DNA from 2 places in the Sutcliffiella sp. FSL R7-0096 genome. Region 2 is predicted to be linked to the other one. Evidence: predicted binding sites of a transcription regulator. Region 2 holds the regulator's gene; the other holds the start of a gene.
The links. Region 2 encodes CtsR, which represses protease genes until heat stress. Its sites were predicted from a motif close to ATGGTCAATAAAGGTCAAACA; they were not measured.
Positions count from the first base shown of each region.

Region 1: clpP (ATP-dependent Clp endopeptidase proteolytic subunit ClpP) is a predicted target of CtsR. The motif match lies at 9,419-9,439, and genes of this name have one in related genera.

Region 1 is NZ_CP152003.1:4,243,761-4,255,371, forward strand. Features, by position in the region: gene eno (phosphopyruvate hydratase) at 1-454, opposite strand, end outside; gene gpmI (2,3-bisphosphoglycerate-independent phosphoglycerate mutase) at 651-2,186, opposite strand; gene tpiA (triose-phosphate isomerase) at 2,179-2,940, opposite strand; gene MKY77_RS21775 (phosphoglycerate kinase) at 3,139-4,323, opposite strand; gene gap (type I glyceraldehyde-3-phosphate dehydrogenase) at 4,529-5,536, opposite strand; gene MKY77_RS21785 (sugar-binding domain-containing protein) at 5,750-6,769, opposite strand; gene MKY77_RS21790 (glutaredoxin family protein) at 6,937-7,179, opposite strand; gene rpoN (RNA polymerase factor sigma-54) at 7,200-8,543, opposite strand; tRNA gene MKY77_RS21800 (tRNA-Arg) at 9,149-9,226, opposite strand; gene clpP (ATP-dependent Clp endopeptidase proteolytic subunit ClpP) at 9,572-10,156, shown strand; gene MKY77_RS21810 (HPr family phosphocarrier protein) at 10,201-10,458, opposite strand; gene whiA (DNA-binding protein WhiA) at 10,535-11,479, opposite strand; gene MKY77_RS21820 (YvcK family protein) at 11,527-11,611, opposite strand, start outside.
Region 2 is NZ_CP152003.1:106,791-118,401, reverse strand. Features, by position in the region: gene ispF (2-C-methyl-D-erythritol 2,4-cyclodiphosphate synthase) at 1-261, opposite strand, end outside; gene ispD (2-C-methyl-D-erythritol 4-phosphate cytidylyltransferase) at 430-1,107, opposite strand; gene MKY77_RS00600 (PIN/TRAM domain-containing protein) at 1,295-2,386, opposite strand; gene disA (DNA integrity scanning diadenylate cyclase DisA) at 2,503-3,576, opposite strand; gene radA (DNA repair protein RadA) at 3,579-4,955, opposite strand; gene clpC (ATP-dependent protease ATP-binding subunit ClpC) at 5,150-7,588, opposite strand; gene MKY77_RS00580 (protein arginine kinase) at 7,611-8,675, opposite strand; gene MKY77_RS00575 (UvrB/UvrC motif-containing protein) at 8,676-9,224, opposite strand; gene MKY77_RS00570 (CtsR family transcriptional regulator) at 9,236-9,697, opposite strand; rRNA gene rrf (5S ribosomal RNA) at 10,820-10,936, opposite strand; rRNA gene MKY77_RS00560 (23S ribosomal RNA) at 11,019-11,611, opposite strand, start outside.

The sequences.
Region 1 (11,611 bases), 770 kb from region 2:
TGATGATGTTCATCATTGGTACTGGAAGCGTTTTGGAGTTGAATCCGCCAAGGTGTTGGTATAAAGGAATTTGAAGGAAGTCAGCTCCTGCACGCGCTACTGCCATAGATACACCAAGGATTGCGTTCGCACCTAATTTTCCTTTGTTTTCTGTACCGTCAAGGTCGATTAATGCTTCGTCAATTGCTACTTGCTCAAGTACGTCGAAAAGACCTACTAGTTCAGGAGCGATGATTTCGTTTACGTTTTCTACTGCTTGTTGAACACCTTTTCCAAGGTAGCGGGACTTGTCGCCGTCGCGTAGTTCTACTGCTTCGTATTCACCTGTGGATGCTCCACTTGGTACTAGTGCGCGTCCGAATGCTCCGGATTCTGTGTATACTTCTACTTCGATTGTTGGGTTACCACGGGAGTCTAGGACTTCGCGTGCGTAAACGTCAGAGATAATTGGCATGTTTGTAACTCTCCTTTGGGTTTGAGATATTTTTATTGTTTACTGCATTAACACCGCTTTTGATTTGCGTTCCAGGTGTTCGCTTTCCGCGGGACGGTGCTTGAGCCTCCTCACTTCGTTGCGGGGTCTCAAGCAACCGTTATCCCCCGCAGGAGTCTCACACCTTGCACTCCAATCAAAAGCTAGAAATCAGTCATTACTTCTTTATTAAAGAACTTCCTGTCATTTCTAGTGGTTTGTCCACTCCTAGTAAGTCTAGCACAGTTGGGGCTAGGTCACCAAGGATTCCGCCGTCGCGGAGTTGTACGCCGTTTTTTGTGACGATGACTGGTACCGGGTTGGTGGTGTGGGCAGTCATTGGGTTACCTTCTGTCGTTACGACTTCGTCAGCGTTCCCGTGGTCTGCCGTGATGATGGCAACACCGTCTTTTTCTAAGATGGCGTTGACTACCTTCCCTAGGCATTCATCTGTCACTTCCACTGCTTTGATCGTTGGCTCAAGCATTCCGGAATGCCCGACCATATCAGGGTTTGCGAAGTTCAGGATGATGGCGTCATGTTTATCGGCTGCTATTTCGGCAAGGAGTGCGTCTGTTACTTCGTAAGCACTCATTTCCGGTTGTAAATCATAGGTTGCCACCTTTGGAGAGTCGATCAGGATACGTTCTTCTCCAGGGTATGCTTCCTCACGTCCACCGCTCATGAAGAACGTGACGTGTGGATATTTTTCCGTCTCCGCGATACGAAGCTGTTTCAAGCCGTTTTGGGATAACACTTCGCCCAATGTGTTGTCCATTCCTACTGGTTTGAAAGCTACATATCCATCCACCGTTTCACTGAAGTGAGTCAGGCATACGAACTGAAGGTTGTTCGGATGCTTTGGCCCACGATCAAATGCGCGGAAGTCAGAGTTGGTGAATGTGTTGGAAATCTGGATGGCACGGTCCGGACGGAAGTTATAGAAAATAACTGCGTCTTCGTCTTGGATGGTTGCCACAGGACTGCCATCTTCTTTTGTCATAACGGACGGAAGGACGAATTCATCAAAGATTCCGTTGTTATAGGAGTCATTGATACACTCCATCGCGTCGTTATAAGTAGGGCCGTCTCCGTACACCATCGCACGGTAGGATCTTTCTACGCGATCCCAACGCTTGTCTCGGTCCATGGAATAATAGCGGCCGGAAATGGTTGCTATTTCTCCCACTCCGAGGTCTAAAAGTTGTTCGTTTAATTGCTCTAAGAATTCTGGAGCAGATTTCGGTGCAACATCGCGACCATCAAGGAATCCATGAATATACACACGGTCCAAGCCTTCTCTTTTCGCAAGTTTTAGAAGAGCGAATAGATGCTGGATGTGACTATGAACGCCTCCATCTGAAAGCAAGCCGAACAGGTGTAGGTTGGTTCCTTTTTCTTTTGCATGTTGGATGGCATTCAGGAACGTTTCATTTTCATAAAAGTCCCCTTCGCGGATAGCCACGTTTACACGCGTTAAGCTTTGGTACACCACGCGACCGGCGCCGATGTTTAAATGGCCAACTTCCGAGTTACCCATTTGCCCTTCAGGCAGTCCTACCGCTTCCCCGCTTGCAGTCAATTGTGCATGCGGGTATGTGCTCCAAAATTTATCAAAGTTAGGTTTGTTTGCTTGCGCCACCGCGTTACCGGTTGTTTCACCGCGTATTGCAAAACCGTCTAAGATGATCAGTGCTACTGGTTTTTTAGTCATTCTTACCTGCCTCCAAAAGCTGTAAGAAAGATTGGTGCTCAAGGCTTGCGCCTCCTACAAGTGCTCCATCGATATCGGATTGAGCCATGTATTCTGCGATGTTTGTAGGTTTTACAGATCCGCCGTACTGGATACGTACAGCATCAGCTGCAGCCTGGTCAAACTCAGCAGCAATGACGCTACGAATGTGTGCACATACTTCGTTTGCATCTTCCGCAGTGGAAGATTTTCCAGTTCCGATTGCCCAGATTGGCTCGTATGCAACAACAGTTGTTTTTACTTGATCAGAAGTTAAGCCTGTTAGAGCTTTCTTCACTTGGTTGCCAACGATGTCGTTTGTCTTGCCCGACTCGCGCTCTTCTAGTGTTTCACCGCAGCATACGATTGGAGTCAATCCGTGTTTGAAAGCTGCAAGGGTTTTCTTGTTTACTGTTTCGTCTGTTTCCGCAAACATTTCACGACGCTCAGAGTGACCTAAAACCACATAGGATACACCGATGTCTTTAAGTGCAACAGGGCTGACTTCGCCTGTGAATGCTCCGCTGTCTTCGAAGTGCATGTTTTGGGCACCGATTTGAAGGTCACGGCCTTCCACGTTTGAAACAAGTCGCTCTAAGAAAAGAGCTGGCGCACATACTACCGCGTCGATTTTATCAGCAGCAGGGACTAGTCCTTTTACCTCTTCTACGAAGCTTGTTGCTTCGGAGAGTGTTTTGTGCATTTTCCAGTTACCAGCAATAATTGGTTTACGCATGGTATCCATCCTTTCGGGGTTGGGGTTGTAAAGTTTCGGTAAACGCCGCTGTTGATTTCCGCAAATGGCTTCGCTTTCCTAGGGGCGCTGCTGGAGCCTCCTCGGCTTTCGCCTGCGGGGTCTCCACCTAGCGCTATCTCCCTCAGGAGTCTTCGCCTTTTGCTCCAATCAACAGCTAGAAACTTTATAATACAAAAATTACTTATCGTTCAGCGCAACTACTCCTGGAAGTTCTTTGCCTTCCATGAATTCTAGGGATGCGCCTCCACCAGTTGAGATATGGCTCATTTTGTCTGCGAGGTTGAATTTTTCAACAGCAGCCGCAGAGTCTCCTCCACCGATGACAGAGTATGTATCGGTAGCTTCTGCCAGGGCTTCACCTACTGCTTTCGTGCCGCCAGCAAATGCATCTAGTTCGAATACTCCCATTGGTCCATTCCAGATGACTAGCTTGGAGTTCTTGATGACATCCGCGTAGATTTCACGTGATTTAGGTCCGCAATCAAGGCCTTCCCAGTCGCTTGGAATTTCTTCAACAGGTACGATTTGCGTGTTTGCGTCGTTGGAGAAATCATCTGCTACGACTACATCCACAGGCATGTACATGTTCACGCCTTTTTCTTTTGCTTGTTCCATGAAGGATTTAGCAAGATCGATTTTGTCTTCTTCTAGTAAGGATTTCCCTACACCATAGCCTTTTGCCTTGATGAACGTGTATGCCAGTCCACCACCGATGATTAGGTTGTCCACTTTGTTTAGAAGATTTTCAATCACACCGATTTTATCTTTAACCTTTGCTCCACCGATGATCGCCGTGAAAGGACGCTCAGGGTTGGATAGGGCTTTTCCTAGTACTTCTAATTCTTTTTCCATTAAGAGGCCTGCAACTGCCGGTAAGTGCTGGGCAATACCTTCTGTGGAAGCATGTGCACGGTGAGCAGCGCCGAATGCGTCATTCACATACACGTCTGCAAGCTCAGCGAACGCCTTTGCAAGTTCTGGATCGTTTTTCTCTTCACCAGGGTAGAAACGAACGTTTTCTAATAAAAGAACGTCTCCCTCACTCATCTCGCTTACCAATGCTTGTACGGAATCTCCGTAAGCTTCATCCGCTTTTTTCACATCTTTTCCAAGAAGCTCTTGTAGACGAGCTGCAACCGCATTTAAGCGAAGCTCTTCGACTACTTGCCCTTTTGGACGTCCTAAGTGGCTTGCAAGTAAGACTTTCGCGCCGTTATCCACTAGGTGCTTGATTGTTGGCAATGCAGCACGGATACGGGTTTCGTCAGTTACTTGTCCGTCCTTCATCGGTACGTTAAAGTCCACACGACAAAATACGCGTTTGCCTTTGACGTCGATGTCACGAATACTTTTCTTGTTCATTGAAACGGCCTCCCTTTAAAGGAAATTTGTTTGGTACTGAGTGATTTCAGTAGGAGTCAAGTGACTTCCGCTTCCATCACATCAATAAAGTCTTTATAAACATGAAAAGAGGGAGGGGTGTGTTCCCCAATCCCCCTCTACTTCACATGTCTTATTATAGAATGCTGATAAGGTTTATCCAAGCAATATCTTTTTGCTATGAAAATTATAGTCCTTTAGCAGCGATGTATTTCGCTAGGTCTACTACACGGTGAGAGTATCCGCTCTCGTTGTCGTACCAAGAGATTACTTTAACCATGTTGCCTTCCATTACCATTGTGGATAATGCGTCGATTGTAGAAGACTCAGGGTTACCATTGTAGTCACCAGATACTAGTGGCTCTTCAGAGTAACCAAGAATTCCTTTTAATTCGCCTTCAGCCGCTGCTTGGAACGCTGCGTTTACTTCTTCAGCCGTTACGTCTTTGTCAAGCTCAGCTACAAGGTCAACTAGAGAAACGTTTGGAGTTGGAACACGCATTGCTCCACCATTCAATTTACCTTTTAGTTCAGGTAATACTAGAGATACTGCTTTTGCAGCTCCAGTAGTTGTAGGGATGATGTTCTCAGCTGCTGCACGCGCACGACGGTAGTCTTTGTGTGGCAAGTCTAAGATTTGTTGGTCATTTGTGTAAGAGTGAACAGTTGTCATCATTCCACGTTTGATACCGAACTTGTCGTTCAATATTTTCGCGAATGGCGCCAAGCAGTTAGTCGTACAAGATGCGTTAGAGATAACGTTGTGGTTATCTGCATCGTACTTGTCTTCGTTAACACCCATTACGATTGTGATATCTTCATCAGATGCAGGTGCGGAGATGATTACTTTCTTCGCTCCAGCTTCTAAGTGTTTCGCAGCGTCTGCACGCTTTGTGAAGAATCCAGTAGATTCCACTACTACTTCTACTCCAAGCTCACCCCAAGATAATTTCGCTGGGTCGCGCTCAGCTGTTACTTTGATTGTTTTGCCGTCAACAACTAGGTTGTCGCCGTCTACTTTCACGTCCGCAGCTAGTTTGCCGTGTACGCTGTCATATTTTAAAAGGTGTGCAAGCATGTTAGCGTCAGTTAAGTCGTTAACTGCTACTACTTCTACCTCAGAGTTGTTAAGTGCTGCGCGGAATACGTTACGTCCAATACGTCCAAATCCGTTAATACCAATCTTTACTGCCATGTTAAGTTCCTCCTTAGTTTTTCTAAGAATTTTTTTGGGGGGTGGCTGTGCTGAACACGCATTTGATTTCCACAAAAGGCTCCGCTTTCCGCGGGCGGTCCGGGAGCCTCCTCGGCTTTTCGCGTGTGGGGTCTCCCATGTCCTCCCGCAGGAGTCTACGCCTTTTGCTCCAATCACATGCTGATGTTCACTTAGCCTTTATAGAAGGGATGTTTAGTCCCTAATTAACTCTTTTGCTGCTCCTTCATCCGTGATGAGGATGGTGTGGGGAGCTTTTTTTAGATACGCTTGAATCGCTTTTGCCTTCGAGGCACCGCCGGCTACTGCAATCACACATTGTATCTTTTCCAAATCTGCGAGCTGCATTCCTACCGTCTGCACTTTGTGTACTACTTCTCCGGCTTCATTAAAGTAGTAACCGAAAGCTTCTGCCACGGCGCTAGCCTGTTCGATCTTACGCATATTCTCCGGCGCTGTTTTACGGCGCTCTGCCATTGTTTTAGCGTCTCCAATTCCATGAATAACCATACTAGAATTTTTGATGAGGGAAATCACTTCTTTTATTGAAGGCTCCTCAATCATCGACTGGTAGGATTCATGGCTCAGTGAATCAGGTATATGCAAGAGCCTGTAGTCGCCCGAAGCCTTCTCCGCCATGGTGGCACAGATGGAGTTCGACTGGTTTTGCACCTTTTCACCAAGACCGCCTCGAGCCGGGACAAATAGCAAGTTGCGATTCTTTGTGTCGGGTGTCATCATTTCCGCTACGGAGGAAACAGTCGTTCCGCCAGCTACGGCAATGATATTGTCGTCATGGAATCGTTCTCGCATGGTTGCCACGCTTGCACGGCCGAGTTCCTTCTTCACCCAAGGGGATTGGTCACTGTCACCCGGAACCACGACAACTTTTGTAATCCCTAACTTTTCTTCTATTCCCGCTTCCAACAGCTTTAAACCGGAAACCTCTTTCATGATCTCTTCCAGGTCCTTGATAAGGAATTCCCCTTCACTCGTCAATGTCATGCCGGCAACACTCACAAGAATCAGGTTCTGTGCTTTGAGAAAATCTACCTCGCTTCTCAGCACACGTTCACTCAAACCCAGACTACCTGATAAGCTTCTTCTTCCAATCGGCTGCATCAACCTTATGTATCTCAGGATCTCGTATCGTTTCTGCATAATGGAAAGAAGATCAGGCAACAATTTCTTTTGTACTTCAATAATCTGCTTCATTATAGCTTCCCCTTCAGAGTGTGTATTTTACCTGATGGACAAAATAACGTCCGCTTTCTGGACGTTTAACGTCCCGCTATGACATATTATGTCCCAGTAGCGGTAAAAAAAATCACCCTTGCTACAAGTTGATTGTAACAAAGGTGAAACCCTTATGCAACTAGGGTTTAGCGGATTTTTTTAAGTAAACGCTTTCTTACTTCTTCTTTGTTCACTTGCCCATAAGCAAGCATTTCTCCCTCATGCTCCACTACCGGGATCATAAGCTGATATTTTTCCAAAAGAACATCGTCTTTATAGATATCAAATTCTTCTATTGTAAAATTATATTCGGATTGCAGCTCTTTTAGCTTTGTTTTTGCTTTATCACAAAGTGGGCAATCCACCTTTGTAAAAAATTGAAGGTTCATTTTTGCATCTGCCTTTCTATCTAGTCATACCTTTTTCTCATGGAGGAACTCGGTATGTTCAAAAGATCCCTGTATTTTGCCACCGTTCTCCGCGAGATAGTTATATGATACTGCTTTTGCAAGATGTTTGTCAGCTGCTGATCGGACAAAGGCCTCTGTTTGTTTTCATTTTTCACCAGTTCTTCGACAAGCTGCTGTACCTGCTTTGTCGACGTTTCCTCTTCATACTGCCGTGTAAGCCCTTGGCTGAAAAAATATTTCAGTTCGAACATCCCGTATGGTGTCTGCACGTATTTTTCCTTTGTCGCACGGCTCACGGTGGACTCATGAATATCAAGCCTTGTCGCAATATCTTTTAATGTTAGCGGTTTCAAAAAAGAGGGTCCGTTAAAGAAGAAAGATTGCTGAGTTTGGAGGATCTCTTCCATCACTTTTACAAGGGTGTATTTGCGGTGCTCCATGCTTTTGACGATCCAATGGCATTGTTGCAGCTTTTCCTGTAGATAGGATTCTAGTTCGTTCTTACTTTTAAGTGCGGCCTCGTTTTGCTTGTTTATTTTTATTTGAGGAATGATTTCTTCATTCAATGATACGACGAATTGGTTTTGATGCTTTTGGACGACCAGGTCCGGAATGATGTACTTGGGCCTTTCTGTTGTTTCATACTTATTTCCTGGACGCGGGTTCAATTGGACAATTTCATCGTGAATTCCCTGTATCTGTTTAAGGCTGATGGCATACTTTTTGGCAAGCGTCTTCCACGCTTTTTCAGCAAAAAGAGTGAAGTCGTTCTCAAGTATCGCCTCTGCCATTTCGTTCCGGTTTGACTGCTCCCTGCGTCTTAATTGCAGCAACAAGCATTCCTGAAGATTTCTCGCACCCACTCCAGCTGGTTCCAGTTGTTTAATGTGAGTAAGCAGCTTTTCGATTGTTTCTGTTGTTGTCTTTAGCTGCTTCGTAATGGACGCTGGATCCTCTTGAATGTAGCCATTCGGATCCATGTACTGGATGACTCGTCTTGCAAGCTTTCTCTCTTCGGGTGAGAGCGGGCTGTCGACTAGTTGCTGTTCTATATATTGCTGGAGGGTTTCTCCATGCTTGCTGAAGTTTTCGATGGAAAAGGTTTGTAGAGTGGTGGTTCCAATCTTCCTTGGTTTAAGTCGCTGCACCCTTGAAGAGGCAAGCTCCCTTTGTGTAGCTGGCATTTTCAGCTCCATAAGCGGATTCTCCAGTGACTGCTCCTTCAGGAAATCAACCATCTCAAGCGTCGAATACTGCAACAACGTAATCGCCTGCTTCAGCTCCTGCGTCATCGCAAGCCTCAACGACTGCTCCTGATACAAACCAACGGACTGCTTCATCATACTTACCATTCCTCCTCCGGCCACTCTCCGATCCAGTTTTCGGTCTCTCCCTATATTCTACATGAGTTTGTGGGACTTGTAAGCTTTAAAAATCTTCCTTTAGGGGTCAGACCCCGGCAGGAATTTCTCCACCTATGTCGAAGGGCGATCTTTTTTGCTAGCGGTGCTTGCTAATTATTCTATTTTATTATGGTGTTTGGATTGTCATACTTAATTTTCATGGTGAATGGTGAGATTTTGGGGTGAAGTTGGGATTGGGAGTTGCTGGTGGGTGAGGCTACAGGGGAGTTATTTTCCGTTAGGGATGATTTATTTTCCGTTAGTGGAATTTTACTTTCCGTTAAGGGATGTTTATTTTCCGTTAGTCCATTATTCGATCCAAAACTCATAAAATACTTTCCCTTTCCCTAAATCTAAATGACTATGGGTAAAAGAAAAGGCATTCCACCATATAGCCGGGATGCCTTTAGACAAAATAAAAACCCAGTGTGCCGACACTGGGTGGATAGATCATATAAGATAACGGCCCTTGTCCGTTACAAGTAATACTATAACACGTTTATCAATTGCGTTTCAAAAGTAAGTTTTTCCAATATAGAAATCAATGGCGCGCTCGGAGGGATTCGAACCCCCGCATGACGCGGTACCGGAAACCACCGCTCTATCCCCTGAGCTACGAGCGCACGCTGCAAATGGAACTTTATTAATATACCAAATTATACACCAGTTGTCGAGAGGCGGGCAATAGTCTATTCATAGCAACCCTATAAAAAATACATATATCCCCCTCTAGAATACGGTTTGAAGTTTAATTCCACCCCAGAGTGGATATGATTATGTACATGGGGAAAAATGGGGGTATTTGCGATGGTTTTTATTTGACCATTCTTGACCTTGTATGTATGATAAAAGTACATAAAGTTTTAGTAATACTTACTAATTTGATAGAGGTTCACCATGGTGTTTACCCATTTTTACATATGAACCCTTATCAATTTAAAACTTAAATTTCAAGGAGGAAAAGTGAGATGAACTTAATTCCTACAGTTATTGAACAAACGAGCCGCGGGGAACGCGCGTATGACATTTACTCCCGTCTATTAAAAGACCGTATCATCATGCTTGGAAGTGCAATTGATGACAATGTTGCAAACTCCATTGTGTCTCAGCTTCTATTCTTGGCAGCGGAAGATCCTGATAAGGATATCTCCCTTTACATCAACAGCCCGGGTGGATCCATCACAGCTGGTATGGCCATCTACGATACAATGAACTTCATTAAGCCAAATGTTAGCACAATGTGCGTGGGTATGGCTGCTTCCATGGGGGCATTCCTACTTGCAGCTGGTGCTAAAGGCAAGCGTTTCGCTCTTCCTAACAGTGAAGTCATGATTCACCAACCACTTGGTGGAGCACAAGGTCAAGCAACGGAAATTGAGATTGCTGCAAAACGCATCTTGTTCCTACGCGAAAAGCTGAACACGATCCTATCCGAGCAAACTGGTCAACCAATTGAAGTGATCTCCCGCGACACAGACCGCGACAACTTCATGACAGCTGACCGCGCATTGGAATACGGACTAATCGACAAAGTTATCCGTAATAATAACTAAGAAAAAATAAAACCGGGCTTCCCATCAAGGGGAGACCCGGTTTTTTAGTTCTCTTGCTGAACGTATTCTGTTAATGCCGCAATTGCATCCTCTTCATCGTGACCGTCAGCGATTAGCGTAATCGTTGTTCCGGAGCTGATTGCAAGGCTCATTAGGCCCATGATGCTTTTCGCATTTACTTTCTTGCCGTCTTTTTCTAGAAAAACCTCGCTTGAGAAGCGGTTTGCTTCTTGTACGAAAAGGGCAGCCGGACGTGCTTGTAAGCCCGTTTTCAAACGTACATCCACTTGTTTTTGTACCATGTGTATTCCTCCTCTATCCAATTTTATGTTGGCTGATCCGATAGCCGTCCCTCAATCGCGAAGGCCCCTCACAGCTTTATTTAACAGATTCCCCTGCACGTAATTTATCGGCAATTTCATCTATTTTCCGTAGTCGGTGATTAATGCCGGATTTGCTGATGGTCCCACTTGATACCATCTCGCCAAGCTCCTTCAAGGTCACATCCTGATAGGTGACACGCAGCTCTGCTATTTCGCGAAGCTTGTCAGGTAGAATCCCAAGCCCGACCGTGCTGTCAATAAAACGGATGTTTTCTACCTGCCGGATGGCTGCACCGATTGTTTTATTAAGATTGGCTGTTTCACAGTTTACCAATCGGTTGACTGAATTCCGCATGTCTCGCACAATCCTAATATCCTCGAATTTCAGCAACGCCTGATGTGCGCCAATGATACTCAGAAATTCCGCAATCTTCTCCGCCTCTTTCAGGTACGTGATATACCCCTTCTTACGCTCCAGCGTTTTACTGTTTAAGTGAAACATATTCATGAGCTCGCACAAAGATTCATTGTGTTCATGATAGAGCGAGAAAATCTCGAGATGATAAGAGGACGTCTCCGGATTGTTGACAGAGCCTCCTGCTAAAAAGGCTCCGCGCAAATAGGAGCGTTTGCAACATTTTTTGGCAATCAGTTCCTCTGAAATATCACGGACAAATGTGAAGCCGTCCTTCAATATTTTCAATTCATCCAAAATATAATGGGCCTGCTCTGCATACCGTACGATGTAGACGTTATTCTTTTTCAATCTCATTTTCTTACGTACAAGCAATTCGACACGCACATCGTATATCCTTTTTGTCAGCGTATAGATTCTGCGGGCAATCGCAGCATTTTCAGTTTGGATATCCAAAATCAGTTTCCGATTGGAAAAGGACAGCGATCCGTTCATCCTGATAAGTGCCGCAAGCTCTGCCTTTACGCAACAGTCTTTCGTTTCTATGGTGGTCAGTTCTTTTTTTGTTTCAGAAGCGTAGGACATCGTTGATCACCCCCAGTCTAATTTTCCTTGCATCCGGTTGCATCTATCTATTCGTCTTTTTTGATCATTGAATATAAAAGCGCTGCCACTTTTTGGGTGTCATGACGAATGACCCCGTCCTCGTAGCGAATG
Region 2 (11,611 bases):
TTCTTTTACTATTGCCCATACCTGTTCCATTAAAACAGCGGAATCGGCATTTTTGAATGCGGGATCTGTGTCGGGGAAGTGTTTCCCGATATCCCCTTCTCCTATAGCGCCTAAGCAGGCGTCGGAAATTGTATGTAATAGTACGTCTGCATCAGAATGTCCAAGAAGTCCTTTTTCATAAGGGATGGTGATTCCCCCGATAATCAACGGTCTGTCTTCTGCAAACTGATGTACATCAAAACCTTGTCCAATTCGAAACATGGTACACCTCTCCATTTATATGTATTTTTCTCATTTGAGATTGATCTCACTCCTGCAGGTGTTCGCTTATCCAGTGGGCAGTGCTTGAGCTCCTCACAACGCTCGGAGTCTCAACCTACCGCTACCTCCCGCCGGAGTCCCACACCTTGCACCCCCACTACAGATGAACTATTTTTGTAAAAAAGCTTTGGCGAGGATTAAATCCTCCGGGGTTGTCAGCTTGAAATTTTCATATTCGCCTTCTACTATATGTACCGGTATATGTATCCTCTCCACAAGGCTCGCCTCATCGGTCCCCAAGTAGTTTTCCATCTTTGCCTTTTCATGCGCTTCCTTCAAAATAGGATAACGGAAAGCTTGCGGAGTCTGGATGGACCATAAACTGGACCGTTCGACCGTCTCTTCCACAACTCCCCCACTGCTTACCCGCTTGATGGTATCTTTCACAGGGACTCCGACAATTGCGGCTCCCTCTTTAGATGCTTTCTTCACCAGATTGTGGATGACTTTTTGGGAAATGAAGGGCCTTGCCCCGTCATGGACAAGCACAATCTCTGCTGATTGAATCGAGTTAAGCCCATTATACACGCTATCCTGCCGTTCTTCCCCACCGGGTATGATTTCTTTTATTTTCTTTATCGGATAAAGGGTGAAAAGCTCTTGGAAAATATCTTTTTCTTTGTCATTGATGACTAGTTTGATTTGATCACAGTAAGGGTCTTCTTCAAAGGCGGAGAGGGTGTGAATGATGACGGGTTTCCCCTCAAGTTCGATAAATTGCTTATTCTTTCCCGCCTTCATTCGTTTCCCCTGACCTGCCGCCAGTACGATTACTTGATAGTTCATTTTTTCTCTCCCGTAGGTGTTGATTTTTCAGAGTCCATTAAAAAATATTCTGAAATAACTTCAACCCTCCAAGCAAGGCTTAAGAGGGTAGAGGTTTCTTATGTTGGACTGATTGAGTACCGCTGATGGTTTCCGCGCCAGGCTTCGCTCCCACCATCAGCTAGGGTAGCATCCATTCATCCACTACTTATAAGGCCGCCCGTTCCAGTTGTTTGGGCTTGGCAAAAATCATTCGTCCCGCAGAGGTCTGCAAGACACTTGTAACAAGGACTTGTATGTGCTTGCCGATGTAATCACGGCCTTCTTCCACGACGATCATCGTCCCGTCATCTAGGTATGCAACGCCTTGGTTATGCTCTTTTCCGTCCTTGATGACTTGGACGGTCAGTTCTTCACCCGGAAGGACGACCGGCTTGACCGCATTGGCGAGATCGTTGATATTCAAGACTTCGACACTTTGAAGCTCGCAGACTTTATTCAAATTGAAGTCATTGGTCACGACCACACCGGAAGTCAATTTTGCCAATTTAACAAGTTTACTGTCCACTTCCTGTATATCTTCAAAATTGCCTTCATAGATTTCTACTTTTATGGCTAATTCCTTTTGGATTCTGTTCAAAATATCCAAGCCGCGTCGGCCACGATTTCGTTTCAGCACGTCAGATGAATCGGCTATATGCTGCAGCTCTTCCAGGACAAATCTCGGAATGACAATCGTCCCTTCCAAAAAGCCCGTCTGGCAGATATCCGCCACTCTTCCATCAATGATCACACTCGTATCCAAGATTTTCAGCTTTTTAGAAGAAAGGTCTAAATCGTCTTCCTCCACCGCCTTCTTCTTGCCGAATTTAGATGAGATCGAGAACAAGTTCACTAGCTCATCCCGTTTCTTAAAGCCTACCTGGAATCCGAGATACCCTAATAGAATGGTAATGAAAATAGGGAAGATGGCACTGACAAATGGAATTCTCTCAAGGGGGATGACCGCTAAATAGGCGACAATCAACCCGAAAATAAGTCCCAGGCTACCGAATAACACATCTGTTACCGGCGCTTTCACCAATGATTCCTCTATCCACTTAATGAATCCGACCACATAATCCACTAACCAAAAAGTAAGGATGAAAAATATAATTGCTCCTAAGATCGCAACAGTATAAGGCTTCGTAAGAAAAGGAATATCTCCTACATTTAAGAGGGAAAACAGCTCGGGGATAAAGAATATTCCCAATGTCCCACCAAGAATTAGAAAGAATACTTGAACCATACGCCTTAACATTGCCTCACCTCCTTTTATTCATTATAAACAGTTTCCATTAAATAAAACGTCGAAAAAGCTTTTAATTTACATTTGTTAGGATTTTGTCACATTCAAGATTTTCAAAGCTCTCCGTCCTACATTTGACGGTCGATAAGAAGCTGATCCTGTATCCGCTTCAGCCCCTCTTTTATCTTTCTTGCCCGGACTTCGCCGATGCCATCTACATCATCTAGTTCTTCCACTGTCGCGACGATGATATGCTTCAGGTTTTGAAAACGGCAGACAAGGTTTTCTATGACGAGCGGGGGAAGTCTAGGAATCTTATGCAGGACTCTGTACCCTCTTGGAAGGACGATTTCATCCGGATTCATAAAACCAGAATATCCTAACATTTTTAAAATGACGGCATCATCCAATAAGTCCGTATTGGCCAATTCCTGCAATCTTCTTAAGATCATGAATGCATCCATGTCTTTATCCACGCAATAATCCTTGATAAGAAGGATTGCCTCTTCTTCAATATGAGCAAGAAGTTCCGTCATTTGAAGGCGAATGAGTCTCCCTTCCGTGCCTAGCTCATTGATATAGCTTAGAATCTCATTTTTGATACGAAGTACCATTTCAATACGGTGGATAACCTGTAATAGTTCCGATAAGGATACTTGTTCCTCAAATTCCAATGCTCCAAGGTTGGTGATCCCCTGGTCCAGCACGGATTTATATTTTTCAAGTGTCTGGATCGCCTGATTGGCTTTGGTGAAAATAACTCCGATATCCCTTAACGCATAGCGGAAATCCCCTTTGTACAAGGTGATGACATTACGCCGCTGGGAGATGGCGATGACAAGACAGCCGGTCTGCTTGGCCACACGTTCCGCTGTACGGTGCCTCATACCGGTTTCAGTGGAAATGATGGTGGAGTTAGGTGTCAATTGGGCGTTGGCATATAGTATTTTCGTGCCTTTTTCGTTGAGTATAATGGCACCGTCCATTTTTGCCAATTCATATACATAGGCAGGACTGAAGGGACAGTTGATGGAAAAGCCTCCGTCCACCATTTCTTTCACTTTATCATTGAAACCCACTACAACCAGTCCACCCGTCTGGGAGCGGAGAATGTTGTTGATTCCCTCCCTGATGGGTGTCCCTGGTGCAATAAACTGTAACGTATCTGCCATGATTTTTTCTTTCTGCCGTTGTTCTTCCATCTCTATCCCCCTAGAGTATATTGAAGAGCCTGCTCGATGGTGTTAACACCGATGACATTGACCTCTTTCGGAACGGTCCATCCCCCAAGGTTTTTCGCTGGGATGATCACCCGTTTGAACCCAAGTTTTGCTGCTTCTTGCACGCGCTGTTCAATTCGGGAAACCCGTCTGATCTCACCTGTCAATCCTACTTCGCCGATCACCACATCCGTCGGTTCAGACGTTTGGTTTCGGAAGCTGGAAGCTATGCTCACGGCTACTGCTAAATCGATAGCCGGTTCGTCGAGTTTAACCCCGCCGGCAACTTTCAGGTAAGCGTCCTGATTCTGTAACAAGAGGCCCACCCTCTTTTCGAGCACGGCCATGATGAGGGAGACCCTGTTATGGTCAATTCCTGTTGCCATCCTACGCGGATTACCGTAACCTGTCGGTGAAATGAGTGCCTGAATTTCCACCAATACCGGGCGCGTCCCTTCCATGGATGCCACTACAGTAGAGCCTGCAGCTCCTTTGGAACGTTCTTCAAGAAAGATTTCAGAAGGGTTCTTCACTTCTGTCAGTCCTTCTTCCTTCATTTCAAAAATACCTATTTCGTTGGTGGAACCGAATCTATTTTTTACAGACCGCAATATGCGATATGTATGGTGCCGTTCTCCTTCAAAATATAGCACAGTATCCACCATGTGCTCCAGTAATCGTGGGCCGGCGATGGATCCTTCCTTGGTCACGTGTCCTACGATGAAAACAGCGATGTTCTTCGTTTTCGCAATACGCATCAACTCCGCGGTACACTCCCTGACCTGGGACACGCTTCCCGGCGCTGAAGTGACTGCCGGATGATAAACGGTCTGGATGGAATCGACAACCAGCAGGGTAGGCTGAATGTCATCTACCGCTTTTGCCACCAGTTCGAAATCCGTTTCGGATAATACAAACAGCTCTTCTGCCTGCACGCCTAAGCGATCTGCACGCAGCTTCGTCTGTTGAACAGACTCTTCCCCGGATATGTATAGGACACGGTGTTTCTTCATAGCCAACTGAGAGCACACCTGCAGCAATAAAGTCGATTTCCCGATCCCCGGGTCTCCTCCGATAAGAACAAGCGAACCTTGGACCAATCCGCCTCCAAGCACCCTGTTGCACTCCTCCATATCGGTGTAGATCCTTGACTGCTTTATATTTTCCACTTTAGTAATGGATTCCGCTTTCCTTGCCAGTGTGGAGGAAGATGTCGTAAAGCCTCCGCGCCTTGGAGTCCTGGACTCCTCAAGCTCCTCGACCATCGTATTCCATGCATGGCATCCCGGGCATTTCCCCATCCACTTAGGAGACTCATACCCGCATTCCTTACACATAAACTTTGTCTTACGCTTTGCCATCCAAAAATCCTCTCTATGTTAACAATAATCTTTATGAAAAGAGCATAATAAAAATACCATTGTTTTCCTTCTTTTATGATACCTTATTTCACATTATTTACGCTAATTTAAACCATTGGATAATACAAGAAAGGAGGAAAGCTCCAATTAAAGAGCTGCCCTCCGCTTCTATTCTCAACCATCGACTATCATGCTTATTTCACTTTTTCCACACCACGAACCACAAATTCCCCGTCTACTACATCCAAGGAGATTTTCTTACCTTTCTCAATATTGCCTCTTAGCAGCTCTTCGGAAAGTTTATCCTCCACATGCTTCTGGATGGCACGACGCAACGGTCTTGCCCCGTACTCTGGATCGTACCCTTCTTCGGAAATCTTTTCTTTTGCTGCATCTGTCAGCTCCAGATCAATATCCTGTTCTTTCAGACGCTTCGTCAGCTGCTCAGATAGCAATGTAACGATCTCTTTCAAGTGTGTTTTCTCCAAGGAGTGGAAGACGATCATTTCATCGACACGATTCAGGAACTCCGGACGGAACGCTTTTTTCAGCTCATCCATCACTTTCCCTTTCATGTCTTTATAGTTCTGGTTCTCATCTTGTACGTTAAAGCCTACATACTTGTTACGCTTCAAGGCATCCGCCCCTACGTTGGATGTCATGATGACAAGCGTGTTCCGGAAGTCGACTGTACGACCCTTCGAATCTGTCAGACGGCCATCCTCTAACACTTGCAATAGTATATTGAACACATCAGGATGTGCTTTTTCAATTTCATCCAATAGGATGACAGAGTACGGCTTACGGCGTACCTTCTCCGTCAATTGGCCACCTTCATCATAGCCTACATATCCTGGAGGGGAACCTACAAGACGGGAAGTCGAATGCTTCTCCATGTATTCGGACATATCGATACGGATCATCGCATCCTCGTCACCAAAGATGGATTCTGCCAAGGCTCTAGCAAGTTCGGTTTTCCCGACCCCTGTCGGCCCAAGGAATATGAAGGAACCGATTGGGCGTTTTGGATCTTTCAACCCTGCACGTGCACGGCGAACGGCTTTGGATACCGCCTTAACCGCCTCATCCTGGCCGATGACACGGGAATGCAATAGAGATTCCATGTTCAACAGTTTATCGGTTTCCGTTTGCGCAAGCTTCGATACCGGAATCCCAGTCCAGCTGGACACGACCATCGCAATATCCTCCACTGTCACCTCGGAATTCTCTTGTCCCTGCTTTTCTTTCCATGTTTTCTTCGTTTCTTCTAATTGTTCACGAAGACGCTGCTCTGTATCTCTTAATGATGCTGCCTTTTCAAACTCTTGGCTTTGTACAGCCGCATCCTTTTCGTTGCGGACAGACTCAAGCTTTACCTCTAACTCTTTTAAGTTCGGAGGTGTCGTAAAAGAACGAAGTCGTACTTTTGATCCGGCTTCATCAATTAAGTCGATTGCTTTATCCGGAAGGAAGCGGTCACTGATGTAGCGGTCGGAAAGCTTAACCGCCTGCTCGATCGCCTCATCGGTAATGGATACGCGATGATGAGCTTCATAACGGTCACGAAGACCCGTCAGAATCTGAATGGATTCCGCCGTTGTCGGCTCATCCACCTGGATTGGCTGGAAACGGCGTTCTAGTGCTGCGTCTTTTTCAATATATTTTCGGTACTCATCCAATGTTGTCGCACCGATACATTGTAACTCCCCACGAGCCAAGGATGGTTTCAGGATATTGGATGCATCGATCGCACCTTCTGCCCCACCCGCACCGATCAACGTGTGCAGCTCGTCAATGAACAGGATGATGTTGCCCGCTTGGCGAATCTCATCCATTACTTTCTTTAAACGGTCCTCAAACTCACCGCGGTATTTGGTCCCTGCTACCACCGTCCCCATATCCAAGGTCATAACCCGCTTGTCACGGAGGATTTCCGGTACTTCATTGTTCACAATTTGCTGTGCAAGTCCTTCCGCGATAGCGGTTTTACCGACCCCAGGCTCCCCGATCAGCACTGGGTTATTTTTCGTTCTACGGCTCAGTACTTCAATGACACGTTGGATTTCCTTGCTTCGTCCGATAACAGGATCCAAGCTTCCTTCGCGAGCAACTGCTGTAAGATCCCTTGCAAGACTATCAAGCGTAGGCGTATTTACATTGGCAGACGCTCCTCCTTGATGCCCTCCTGAAGATTCATTGCTTCCAAGCAGCTGTAACACTTGTTGACGCGCTTTGTTCAAGCTTACACCCAAGTTGTTCAGAACACGTGCCGCCACGCCTTCCCCCTCGCGGATAAGACCAAGCAAGACATGCTCCGTTCCCACATAGGAGTGTCCCAGTTTACGTGCTTCGTCCATGGAAAGCTCAATCACTTTCTTCGCTCTTGGAGTGTAGTGAGGAATGGACTGTCCACTGTCCTGCCCTCTGCCAATCAGGTTCTCCACTTCCTTCTGGATCTTCTCAGGTCCTAAACCAAGGGCGATCAGCGCTTTTGCGGCAATGCCCTCCCCTTCCCTTACCAATCCAAGCAGGATATGCTCCGTCCCAATATTATTATGGCTTAGGCGCAATGCCTCTTCTTGTGCTAATGCTAATACTTTTTGTGCTCTTTCCGTAAATCGACCAAACATCATATCTAATCGCCTCCCGAATAATTTATCTCTTTAATCGCATTCTTTCCCGAATTAAGCTCGCCCTGCGAACATCTCTTTCATTTGGCTTTAATGGTCCCCCAGCATACTGCTGCAGGAACCCTGGTTGGGTCAATATCATTAATTCATTCAAAATTGATCTGGAAATGTCGGTGATATACCCTAAATCGATACCGAGCCGGACATTTGACAAACATTTTGCCGCCTCTTTCGTTTCCATGACCCGGCTATGCGCCAGCAACCCGTATGAGCGAAAAACCCTATCTTCTAATTGTATGTTCGAAGTTTTAACTAATGCTTCCCGGGCAGATCGCTCCTGCGTAATTAGTTGTTGCACGACACTCATAAGGTCTTGGACAATATCCTCTTCCGACTTTCCTAGTGTCATCTGGTTGGAAATCTGAAAGATGTTCCCTAAAGCTTCGCTGCCTTCCCCGTAAATTCCTCTAACAACCAATCCCAATTGATTAATCGCCGGGACAATCCTGTTCATCTGCTGGGTCAGCACCAATGCTGGAAGGTGCATCATGACCGAAGCCCGTAGCCCCGTACCCACATTTGTCGGGCAGCTGGTTAAGTATCCTCGTTTTTCATCAAACGCATAATCGATCTTCTCTTCTATCCAATCATCCAATGAATTGGCCACCTGCAATGCTTCATTCAGCTGCAGTCCGGGAAACAAACATTGAATCCTTATATGGTCCTCCTCATTTATCATAATGCTCACTTCTTCATTAGGTGATAACAAACATGCACCAAATGCCGAATCCTCCGCCAGTTGTGGACTGATCAGGTGCTTTTCTACCAGCACCCGCTTCTCTAGCGCATTTAATTCCTCCATAAGAAGGAACTCCAGATCCCCAAGATCCTGAAACGCTTTTTCTCCAAAATGCTGTTTCATTACATCGACAATCTTTTGCGCTTCCTCATTGCTCGCCACTGTTGGGAACTGCATATTCTCCAGATTCCTCGCCAGCCTTACCCGGCTGCTCAAGACGATATCTGAGTCGGGGCCCTCCTGATTCATCCAAGAACTGACTGCATTATTCAAAAAGTGTTCAAGAGACATCTACTGCTCCCCCTCTCTTTTTTCACTCAGTTGCCTTTCCAACTCTCTGATTCTATCTCTAGTATTCGCCGCGCTTTCAAATTCTTCCTGTCTGATAAGCTCCTGTAATTCCTCTTTCAGGGAATCAATCTCTTTTCGCACATGCATGCTGCCACCGATTCTTTTCGGAATCTTACCGGCGTGCACGGTATTTCCACTGTGCAATCTTTTTAATATAGGCTGCATCTTATCGGAAAACGTATGATAACATTCGGAACAGCCAAACCGGCCAATCTTCGTAAACTGTGTAAATGTCATCTTACAACGCTCACACTGCAGCACTTTCTTAGGCTCGAGCTCCTCCTGTTTTGGATTAGGAATCGCCTGTTCCGTATTCAACAGCCCGGCAATTAAATTATTTATGGAAAAACCAGAGCCACCAGTAAACATCGACATGCTTCCCTTTTCCTGTGCACACTGCTCACATATGTGGATTTCGGATTTTTCCCCATTAATGATTTTCGTAAAATGAAGAGCGGCTGGGCGCTCATTACATTCCTGACATACCATTTATATCCCCCCTACCGATACTTCAGAGTGGTCAGCATTGCTGTCAACATCCTCGCCCGCAATTCATCTCTTTCAGGCAACCCTAAATACAAAACGGATCGATCCATCACACTTACCATTATCTTCGCTTCCCGGGCGGAAATAACCTTCTCTTCCACCAGGCGATAGATAACATCCTCCGCACTTGCCTGTGAAACCCTCACATCTATTAACTCCATGATCTGGTCGATTAGTTGCAAATGATCATGCGGCTTAATCTTGATAATCCGGATATAACCACCGCCCCCACGCTTGCTTTCCACCAAATATCCTCGCTCGATCGTAAATCTCGTATTTATCACATAATTGATCTGAGAAGGCACACATTCAAACTTATCAGCAATCTCACTTCTTTTTATCTCCGCAGAATTCTCCCTGCTCCGTTCCAATACTTGTTTCAAGTATTGTTCAATGACATCAGATATGTTTCTCATGCTATCCTCCTATCTGACCTTGACTATCTTTGACTATATGTAAAATATATAAGACCTTGAAAAAAATTTCAATAGATAACCTTTCGCTAAAAACTGTCATCCTTTACGATTCATAGTAGGTTGATCTTCTATTTATGTAGAAATTAAATGTAGAAGAAGCAGTAGCGGGAGAAGTACCAGAGCATCTTGCAAAACTCTCCCTCTCAAACAGAATTCCACTTTTGTAATGTCTCTAAACGTCAATTGGTCAAAATTGTTCAAAAGAATTGGGTATGGTAGCTGGCTGGAGAGAGATAGGTAATCAGTTAAAGCGATGGATACCTTTTCAATGGGGGAAATCTTAGGAAGAGTGTCTTCTTGATGCTGATGATGACATTCTCGACGGAAAATTTGCCGCCAGATTGTCTTTCTAGCCCTGATAATGACAATCTCTACAGAAAATTCACCGCCAGATTGTCTTTATAGCTCTGATGATGACAATCTCAATGGAAAATTCACCGCCAGATTGTCTTTATAGCTCTAATGATGACAATCTCAACAGAAAGTTTGCCGCCAGATTGTCTTTATAGCTCTGATAATGACAATCTCTACAGAAAATTTCACGCCAGATTGTCCTTATATCTTTGATGATGACAATCTCAACAGAAAGTTTGCCGCCAGATTGTCCTTATATCTTTGATGATGACAATCTCTACAGAAAGTTTGCCGCCAGATTGTCTTTATAGCTCTGTTGATGACAATCTCTACAGAAAATTTGCCGCCAGATTGTCTTTATAGCTCTGATGATGACAATCTCTACAGAAAATTCATCGCCAGATTGTCTTTATAGCTCTGATAATGACAATCTCTACAGAAAATTCCACGCCAGATTGTCCTTATAACTCTGATAAAGTGCTTAATCACTCTAAATCTTTGCTTTCAATCCAGCCAGCTTGGATTTTATCAATCAACTTTTCCGTGTTAGAAACCAAGTCACCTTATTTAAACCCCATTCGACACCAACTGATAAAAAACCACTAGTCCAAAATCACCTATACTCTCTCCCTCTCGCTCCTCCTCATCCCCCAAAAAACACAAAAAAACCAGCGCCTAATTTAATAAGCACTGGTTTCCCTTAAATTTGCCTGGCAACGTCCTACTCTCACAGGGGGAGATCCCCCAACTACCATCGGCGCTGAAGAGCTTAACTTCCGTGTTCGGTATGGGAACGGGTGTGGCCTCTTCGCCATCATTACCAGACATATTCAGTTGAAGGTTGAACCTTCAAAACTAGATAATGTGTTCGTATCAAGAATTCATATCGTTCACTTATTTCAATTGTTGGGTTAAGTCCTCGATCGATTAGTATTCGTCAGCTCCACATGTCGCCATGCTTCCACCTCGAACCTATCTACCTGATCATCTTTCAGGGATCTTACTTACCGAAGTAAAAGGAAATCTCATCTTGAGGGGGGCTTCATGCTTAGATGCTTTCAGCACTTATCCCGTCCGCACGTAGCTACCCAGCTATGCCTTTGGCAAGACAACTGGTACACCAGCGGTGCGTCCATCCCGGTCCTCTCGTACTAAGGACAGCTCCTCTCAAATTTCCTGCGCCCACGACGGATAGGGACCGAACTGTCTCACGACGTTCTGAACCCAGCTCGCGTACCGCTTTAATGGGCGAACAGCCCAACCCTTGGGACCGACTACAGCCCCAGGATGCGATGAGCCGACATCGAGGTGCCAAACCTCCCCGTCGATGTGGACTCTTGGGGGAGATAAGCCTGTTATCCCCGGGGTAGCTTTTATCCGTTGAGCGATGGCCCTTCCATGCGGAACCACCGGATCACTAAGCCCGACTTTCGTCCCTGCTCGACTTGTAGGTCTCGCAGTCAAGCTCCCTTGTGCCTTTACACTCTGCGAATGATTTCC